DNA from 2 places in the Mesorhizobium sp. P3_A9 genome. Region 1 is predicted to be linked to the other one. Evidence: riboswitches for the same ligand, from Rfam matches in the RefSeq annotation. Region 1 holds a riboswitch; the other holds the start of a gene.

Region 1 (5,631 bases):
CGACGCGCTGACGGCAGAGGCGCACCGGTTGGGTCTCAAAGTGATGATCGACGAAGTGCTGTCGCACACCGCCGACAGCCACCCATGGTTCAAGGAGAGCCGGGCGAGCCGCAACAATTCGAAGGCGGACTGGTATGTCTGGGCGGACGCAAGGCCCGACGGCACGCCGCCCAACAACTGGCTGTCGATCTTCGGTGGGTCGGCCTGGCAGTGGGACACCAGCCGCCAGCAATACTATCTCCACAATTTCCTGGCCGAGCAGCCGGACCTCAACTTCCACAACCGCGAAGTCCAGGACGCGCTGCTCGACGTCACCCGCTTCTGGCTGGAACGCGGCGTTGACGGCTTCCGCCTCGACACGATCAATTTCTACTTCCACAGCCAGGGCCTGGAGAACAATCCGCCGCTGCCGCCGGAAGAGCGCAACGACCAGACCGCCCCGGCGGTCAATCCCTACAACTACCAGGACCATATCTACGACAAGAGCCGACCGGAAAACCTCGGCTTCCTCGAACGCTTCCGCGCCCTGCTCGACGAATATCCGGCGACCGCCGCTGTCGGCGAGGTCGGCGATTCGCAGCGCGGGCTGGAAGTCGTGGCGGCCTATACCGCCGGCGGCAAGCGCGTGCACATGTGCTATTCCTTCGATTTCCTGGCGCCGGAAAAGATCAGCGCGGACAAGGTCCGCTCGGTGCTGGAAGCCTTCGGCAAGGTCGCCAGCGACGGCTGGTCGTGCTGGGCCTTTTCCAACCATGACGTGATGCGTCCGGCCTCGCGCTGGGCCGCCAGCGAAGCCGATCCGATCGCCTATCTCAAGGTCATCTCGGCATTGCTGATGTCGCTGCGCGGCTCTGTCTGCCTCTACCAGGGCGAAGAGCTCGGGCTCGGCGAAGCTGAATTGCGCTTCGAGGATTTGCAGGATCCCTATGGCATCCGCTTCTGGCCGGAATTCAAGGGCCGCGACGGCTGCCGCACGCCCATGGTGTGGGATGGCAGCGCCAAGAATGGTGGCTTCTCCCAGGCAAAGCCCTGGTTGCCGGTGCCGGCCAAGCATCTGGCGCAAGCGGTCAATGTCCAGCAGGGCGACCAGGCTTCGCTGCTCGAGCACTATCGGCGCTTCCTCACCTTCCGCCGTGCCCATCCGGCACTGGCCAAGGGCGATATCACCTTCATCGAAAGCGAGGGCGACACCGTCGCCTTCACGCGCCGGGCCGGCAACGAGCAGATCGTCTGTGTCTTCAACCTCGGCGCCAAGCCGGCCAAGGTTGACCTTGGCAGCCGATCACTGCAACCTTTGCCGGGACACGGGTTTTCCGGGCAAGCGAGCCCCGGTTCGATCGAGCTTGGCGGCTACGGCGCCTGGTTCGGGCGCATCGACTGAATCTTTGAGGAAATCACTGGGAGGAAACCAATGGCCGATGTCAATCTGAGACAAGTGAAGAAGTCGTACGGCAATCTCAACATTCTCCATGGCATCGACCTCGATATCAAATCGGGCGAGTTCATCGTCTTCGTCGGTCCGTCGGGCTGCGGCAAGTCGACCTTGCTGCGCTCCATCGCCGGGCTCGAGGAAATCACGGCCGGTGAGCTCAAGATCGACGGCGAAGTGGTCAATGACGTGCCGCCGTCGAAGCGCGGCATCGCCATGGTGTTCCAGTCCTACGCGCTCTATCCGCACATGACCGTCTACGACAACATGGCGTTCTCGATGAAGATCGGCAAGGAGAACAAGGCCGAGATCGACCGGCGCGTGCGCCAGGCTGCGGAAATCCTGCAGCTGACCAAATATCTCGACCGGCTGCCCAAGGCGATGTCGGGGGGGCAGCGCCAGCGTGTCGCCATCGGCCGCGCCATCGTGCGCAATCCGAAAGTGTTCCTGTTCGACGAGCCGCTGTCGAACCTTGATGCCGCGCTGCGTGTCGCCACGCGTATCGAGATCGCCAAGCTTAAGGAATCGATGCCCAACACGACCATGATCTACGTCACCCACGACCAGGTCGAGGCGATGACGCTCGCCGACCGCATCGTGGTGTTGAAGGACGGCCATATCGAGCAAGTCGGTACGCCGATGGATCTCTACAAGAAGCCCGGCAATCTGTTCGTCGCCCAGTTCATCGGCTCTCCGGCCATGAACATCCTGCCGGCGACGATCGACAAGACCGGCAACCCGACCGTGGTCAGCCATGTCGGCGGGCGCAAGGCCACGGTGCCGATCACGACACCTGCCTCGGCGAAGGGTGCGGCGGTAAGCTTCGGTGTGCGGCCGGAGGACCTGATCATCGCCACCGGCGCGGATTATCTGTTCGAGGGAACGGTCGATTATGTCGAACAACTCGGCGAGGTTCAGCTGGTCTACGTCGACATCGGCCGCGCCGACCTGCCGCTGGTGACCAAGCTGCCCGGCAATGCCGAGGTCAAGCGCGGCTCGACATTGCGGCTTAGCGCCAATGGCGAAGACCTGCACATCTTCGATGCGGACGGACATTCCTTCGCGCTCCAAAAGCCGGAAGCAAAGGCGGCCTGAGGCGAACAGCTCCGCTGAATCAAGGCACATAAAAAAGAGCGGCGGGCCAGGCCCGCCGCTCTTTTTTGGAGGTCAGCTTCGGCTGTTAGTGGTTGCCGAAGAGGTCCCGGTCACTGCTCTGAGGGATCGACTTCTGCACGTCGCCCGACGAATTGAGCAGCTTGTAGACGGGCGAGCCGCTGTTGCGGATCGAAGCCGTACGCGAATTGTCGACCGAAGTCGCGGCAGGCTGGTTGGCGCCATTGGAGCCGTAGTTGTCGCTGCCTGCGAAGGCGCTGCCGGAGATGGCCAGAACGGCGGCGGCAGCAAGGATGATCTTCTTCATTTCAAGTCTCCTGAATTTTGAGTTTCACGGGAGCAGCGGGGCAAACCGCCGCTCCCGGAATCGGCTGTTAGCGGCCGAAAAGATTACGATCGGCACCCTGAACAGGTGCCTGGGCAGCCGGTTCCGACTTCTTGATCGAAGCCGTGTAAGAGCTGTCGGTCGAAGCAACGGCAGGCTGGTTGGCGCCATTGGAGCCGTAGTTGTCGCTGCCGGCAAAGGCGCTGCCGGAGATGGCCAGGACGGCGACGGCAGCAATGATGAACTTGTTCATGTTAGTCTCCTGAATTTCTTAAGGTCGGCCAGAGCGGCGGACAAAAACCCCGCCGTTGGCCGGGATCGGCTGTTAGTGGTTGCCGAAGAGGTTGTGGTCAGCACCCTGGACAGGCGTCTGAGCAGCCGGTTCCGACTTCTTGATCGAAGCGGTGTGCGAGCTGTCGACAGCAGCAGCTGCCGGGGAGGCATTCGAACCGTAGTTGTCGCTACCAGCGAAGGCGCTGCCGGAAATGGCCAGAAGGGCGGCGGCAGTGAGAACAATCTTTTTCATTTTGGGTACTCCAGTATTTTTTTCCGTCCGTCTAGCGGCGTGTCTTGGGATTAAAATCGCGTCGTTCGGACAGCCCCGATGTGGGAAAGCCAGCTGGCCGTTTCCAATCACGAAGTTGTTCCGTGTGGACCAAGTATCCACCACTTGAAATTGTACCAAGGCCCTCTTGATCGAACATTTTTCCTATTGATATCAAAAAGTTAGTTGAAACCAGCACTGCGATCACCAACTGTATCGGAGGCTCAGCGTTCACACCGTCCTGCACGCACCGTCAACAGAAACGAACCGTTCGGTTCGATTTTAGAATGTGCTAATAGTCACTTTTCGAAACCGTTAACCCTTTTTGCCCCCGTTTCGGGTCGATTTTGATAGCCGGCACAGCCGGCACCACGATGATTTCCGTGACCACGGTCCTTGACCGATCATTGCGCATGCGTGTCGCGCCACATGGATGCGATGTCGCTTTCATGCCGATGTCGCAAGCGCTGTCGTGATTAGATCATGACATCTCAGGTGCCGCTTCGTGACGATGGAGCGGAGAATTGGGAAGCCGGTCAGAATCCGGCGCTGCCCCCGCAACGGTGGTGGAGTTCAAGTCGCAACGGGAGACCACTGGGCGAAAGCCTGGGAAGGTGTCGCGATGGTCCGCAAGGACAACTCCAGAGCCCGGAAACCAGCCCGAGATTTCTAGACTCGACTGATCGCGGTGGGCGGTCAAGAGGCGGATGGTGCATGCCCGGCTTTCGCCGGCCTGCGCCCGATCCTTCCTCAATCACCACCAGTTCAGTCCTTGAACGAAGAGGACAGGACATGGATACGCGCAACGACATGCTGAGGCTCTTGAACAGCCGCAGGGACGGATTCTCGCTCGAGCAGCCCTTCTACACGGATCCCGATTTCTTCAAACTGGACATGGAGCTGATCTGGTATCGCGACTGGCTGTTCATCGGCCATGATTGCGAACTGCCGAAGCCCGGCAGCTTCATCACCGTACAGATCGGCGACTATCCGGTCGTGCTGGTGCGCGATCAGCAGGGCGAGATCAACGCCTTCCACAATTCCTGCCGCCATCGCGGCAGCCGCGTCTGCAACACCGACAAGGGCATGGCCGCCAAGCTGGTCTGCCCTTATCACCAGTGGACCTACGAGCTGGACGGAAGGCTGCTGTTTGCCCGCCAGATGGCCGACGGCTTCGACAAGAGCCAGTTCGGCCTGAAGCCGGTCGCCTGCGAGAGCGTGGCCGGCTACATCTTCATCTGCCTGGCCAAGGAGCCCGCCGACTTCGCACCGATGCGGGCGATGATCGAGCCCTACCTCAAGCCGCACCGCCTGGGCGAAGCAAAGATCGCCTTCGAGAGCACGATCGTCGAGAAGGGCAACTGGAAGCTCGTCTGGGAAAACAACCGCGAGTGCTACCATTGCGCCGGCAATCACCCGGAGCTGTGCAAGACCTTCCCGGAAGCCCCGACGGTGACCGGCGTGCAAGGCGCCGACAGCGACCCGGAGATGCTGGCGCATTGGGCCAAATGCGAGGCAGCCGGCCTGCCGAGCAAGTTCCGCATCGACCCGGCCGGGCAGTACCGCGCCACCCGCGCGCCGCTGCTGCGTGACGCAGTCAGCTACACGATGAACGGCAAGCGGGCGGTGAAGAAGAACCTGTCCGACAGCGTCTCGGCCGACCGTATCGGCACGTTGATGCACTATCACTACCCGACGACCTGGAATCATATCCTGATCGACCATGCGGTCACCTTCCGCGTGCTGCCGATCAGCGCCACGGAAACCGCGGTGACGACCAAATGGCTGGTCCACAAGGATGCGGTCGAGGGCGTCGATTACGATCTCGCCGAACTCACCCATGTCTGGACCGAGACCAACGACCAGGACCGCCGCATCGTCGAGGAAAACGCCTTCGGCATCCTGTCGCCAGCCTATGAACCCGGCCCCTATTCGGAGCTGCATGAGGGCGGCGTGATCCAGTTCGTCGACTGGTACGCCCGCTTCATCGGTCCGCGCCTTGCCGATGGCGGCCGGCCGGCGCTGCGCAGTGTCGCTTGAGAGGTTGAGGGATGAACGCGATGACGGATCTTGGCCTTTATCGCCATCTCGACCAGATGGCGCCCTGGAACGACAGGCTGCAGGTGCTGGAAGTGATCGGCGTCAGCGACGAAGCGCCTGACGTCAGGACCTTCACCTTCCGCTCCGACAACCAGACCTGGTTCCGCTACAAGCCGGGCC
Region 2 (3,461 bases), on a different contig from region 1:
AGGTCGACAATTTCATCACCCAGAAGGTCGATCTCCTGCTGATCTCGCCCTTCGAGGCGGCGCCGCTGACGCCGGCGGTGAAGCGCGCCATGGATGCCGGCATCCCGGTCATCGAACTCGACCGCAAGACGGTCGGCGATCCTGGCAAGGACTACACCGCCTTCATCGGCGGCGACAATTACAAGATCGCGCTCGAAGCGGGCAAATACACCGCCAAGACCTTGCTGCCGGAAGGTGGCGAAGCGGCCGTGCTGGAAGGTCTCCCGAGTTCGACGCCGGCCGTAGAGCGGCTGAATGGCTTCAAGGACGGCGTCAAGGAGAATGCCAAGATCCAGGTCGTTGCCGAGCAGGCTGCCGACTGGGTGCCGGATAAAGCCCAGACCGCTTTCTCGGCCATGTTGCAGGCGCATCCCGACATCAAGGTGCTCTACGCCTCGAACGACATGATGGCGGCCGGCGCGCTGCTTGCCGCCAAGGGCGCTGGCAAGGACGTCAAGATCATCGGTACTGATGGCTTGCCAGGCCCGGCCGGTGGCATCGAGGCCGTCGCCAAGGGTGACTGGGCGGCGACCTTCACCTACCCGACGGGTGCGAAGGAAGCGATCGAGATGTCGAAGAAGATCCTACTCGATTGCGCCACTTCGGTGGATACGACGGTCACTGTCGAGACGACGGCGATCACGCCCGAGAACGCCAAGCAGCTGTCAGGCAAGTAAGCGCGTCTGCCTGCAGACTATCCGATCCGGGGCGGGGTTCACGCGAACTCCGCCCTGTCTGCGTCCGCAACCTTCAGCGATAGTTCGAAGGGTTGTGGCAAGGGATTGACATCGACAAAGAAAACCACCTAAATCGTTCTGTTATTACATTACAGATGGAGATATCGCACGCCTCTAGCTGACAAGCTGCCGGTGCCGCGATGGTGACAGGTTCAGTCGAAAAGAATCGTTGCGATGCGCTCGGGGCAAATCTACGGTGGCCCCGTGATGGTCCCCGCGCCGAAAGGCAAGGGGTGAAAAGGGAACACGGTGAGACCCTCAAAGGTCGAGACCGTGGCTGCCCCCGCAACTGTAAGCGGTGAGCAAGATCCGATATGCCACTGGCCGGCAAGGCTGGGAAGGCAGGATTGAGCCGAGACCCGCGAGCCAGGAGACCTGCCATCACTGAGTTGACCGGACGGGGTGTGCCGGGAGGAAACGTGGACGTCGGTCTTGTCGGCCGGCTCGCCAACATCCTTCCGTCGCCAGTTTTGGAAAGTGACGGAAAGTTGGACGGCGCCATCCATCGCATCATCGTGTGCACGCTTTGCCGTGACGTCCCGACAGGGATCAGGTCGGGCGAAAGCCTTTGCGCGGATTTGCGGTCCCGGCTCTCAGCCCACCACGAGCCCGTGGTTGCGCATGGCTTCACGATCGAAGGCGTCGAGTGCATGGCGGGCTGCGCGCGGCCGCTGACGGTGGCCTTCCAGGCGCCGGGCAAGGCCGCCTATCTCTTCGGCTCCATAGACGCGGAGGCCGACGCCGGCGATCTCGTGCGATTTGCCAGGCTTTACGCCTCGCTAGCCGACGGCTGGTGCAATTCCGGACAACGCCCGCCCCGACTGGCCGGCAAGACGCTGGCCCGCATCCCGGGATCGGGCAAGCCTGCGGGGGACAGCCGATGACAATGCCGCTTCTCGAAGCGCGCGACCTCGGCGCGACGGCCAACGGGCGGGATCTGGTCCATGCGGTCAGCCTGTCGGTGGCATTAGGCGATCGCCTCGCTATCATCGGCCCCAATGGCGCCGGCAAGACCACACTGCTGCGCATGCTGTCGGGCATGCTCAAGCCTAGCTCCGGAGAGGTGAAGCTCAGCGGGCGCCGCCTGGACAGGATCTCGACCGCCGAACGGGCGTTGCACATAGCCGTCGTCGGCCAGACCGACCAGCCTGATCCGCGACTAGCGGTGATCGACTATGTCGAGCTTGGCCGCGTCCCGCATGCCGGCCTGAGGCGCAGGAGCGAGGAACGCGACATTGTCGTCGATGCGCTGCGCCGGACCGGGCTGTTGCCGCTGCTTGGCCGCAGCATCGGCTCGCTGTCGGGTGGGGAACGCCAACGCGCCCAACTGGCGCGCGCCATCGCACAGCAACCGAAAGTGCTGTTCCTCGACGAGCCGACCAACCATCTCGATCCGCGCGCCCGCGGTGAGCTTCTCGAACTCGTGGCCGGCTTCGGCATGACGGTTATCGCCGTGCTGCATGATCTGGCCCTGGTGGCGCCCTTCGCCACCAGGGTCGCGGTGATGCACGAAGCCCGGCTGCATGCGCTGGCCGCCCCGCGCGAAGCGCTGACCCAACAGCTGATCCGCGAGATTTTCGGCGTCGACGTGTTTCGCCTGCGCCATCCCACCGAGGACCGCGAACTGACGGTGTTCGATGTTCCGAACCGCGCCGCGCCGCCGTCCTGATCGACCCCATTCCTCATCCGACACTGTTCAACCAAGGAGCAAAATCCGTGAAACGTCTCTCACTGTCGCTCGTCTTCTCGCTGCTGGCCTCGACGGCCTTCGCCTTCCCCGTCACCGTCGACAGCTGCGGCAAGCAGTTGACCTTCGACGCGCCGCCCAAGCGCGCCGTCATCCACGATCTCAACATGGCCGAGATGGCCTTCGCGCTGAAGCTGCAGCCGTCGATCGTCGGCCTGACCGGCATCACCGGATGGTACAAGGTCGGCCCCGAATTCAAGGCCGAGCAGGGTTCCATTCCGGAACTGGCGCCAAAATATCCGACGCTCGAGAACCTCGTCGCGGTCGAGCCCGATTTCTTCTTCGCCGGCTGGTACTATGGCATGAAGCCGGGCGGTGACGTGACGCCCGACACGCTCGCCCCGCACGGCATCAAGACGCTGGTGCTGACCGAAAGCTGCGTCCATCTCGACAAGAACCGCCCCGCCGCCTCGATGGACCTTCTGTATGGCGACGTCGAAAAGCTGGGCAAGATTTTTGGCAAGGACGCCGAAGCCGAGAAGCTTGTTGCCGGCTGGAAGTCACAGCTCGCTGATATCACCGCCAAGGTCGGCAGCGCCAAGGGGACGCGGGTGTTCCTCTATGATTCCGGTGAGGACAAGCCGTTCACCGCCGGAAAATTCGCCATTCCCAGCGCCATGATCACCGCCGCCGGCGGTGACAACATCATGGCCGACATGGACACCAGCTGGGGCAACACCGATTGGGAAACCGTGGCGTCGCGCAATCCGCAATTCCTCATCCTGCTCGATTACCAGGATGGTGGCGGCTACAAGAAATTGCTCGATTTCCTCAAGGCCCATCCGGCGATGAAGGAAACGGATGCGGTCAAGAACGAGCGCTTCGTGGCCCTGCGCTATGCCGAGCTGACACCCGGACCGGCGAACATCGAGGCGATCGCCAAGATCGCCAAAGCGATGCATCCGGAAGCGTTCTGATGCTTCTTGCCCCAAGGCATG

The links. Region 1 has a riboswitch for cobalamin ahead of AC1DX0_RS20715 (aromatic ring-hydroxylating oxygenase subunit alpha). Riboswitches for the same ligand answer to the same signal wherever they lie in the genome.
Region 2: linked by a shared signal. The riboswitch ahead of AC1DX0_RS11125 (DUF1636 family protein) and the one ahead of AC1DX0_RS20715 (aromatic ring-hydroxylating oxygenase subunit alpha) in region 1 are both predicted to bind cobalamin.

The regions. Positions count from the first base shown of each region.
Region 1 covers NZ_JBFUGJ010000161.1:5,869-11,499, forward strand. The annotation lists gene bglA (beta-galactosidase BglA) at 1-1,381, shown strand, start outside; gene AC1DX0_RS20695 (ABC transporter ATP-binding protein) at 1,412-2,524, shown strand; gene AC1DX0_RS20700 (DUF680 domain-containing protein) at 2,610-2,849, opposite strand; gene AC1DX0_RS20705 (DUF680 domain-containing protein) at 2,917-3,120, opposite strand; gene AC1DX0_RS20710 (DUF680 domain-containing protein) at 3,193-3,393, opposite strand; cobalamin riboswitch at 3,888-4,089, shown strand; gene AC1DX0_RS20715 (aromatic ring-hydroxylating oxygenase subunit alpha) at 4,204-5,451, shown strand; gene AC1DX0_RS20720 (FAD-binding oxidoreductase) at 5,472-5,631, shown strand, end outside.
Region 2 covers NZ_JBFUGJ010000054.1:17,639-21,099, reverse strand. The annotation lists gene AC1DX0_RS11130 (substrate-binding domain-containing protein) at 1-716, shown strand, start outside; cobalamin riboswitch at 968-1,173, shown strand; gene AC1DX0_RS11125 (DUF1636 family protein) at 1,265-1,660, shown strand; gene AC1DX0_RS11120 (ABC transporter ATP-binding protein) at 1,657-2,445, shown strand; gene AC1DX0_RS11115 (ABC transporter substrate-binding protein) at 2,493-3,440, shown strand; gene AC1DX0_RS11110 (FecCD family ABC transporter permease) at 3,440-3,461, shown strand, end outside.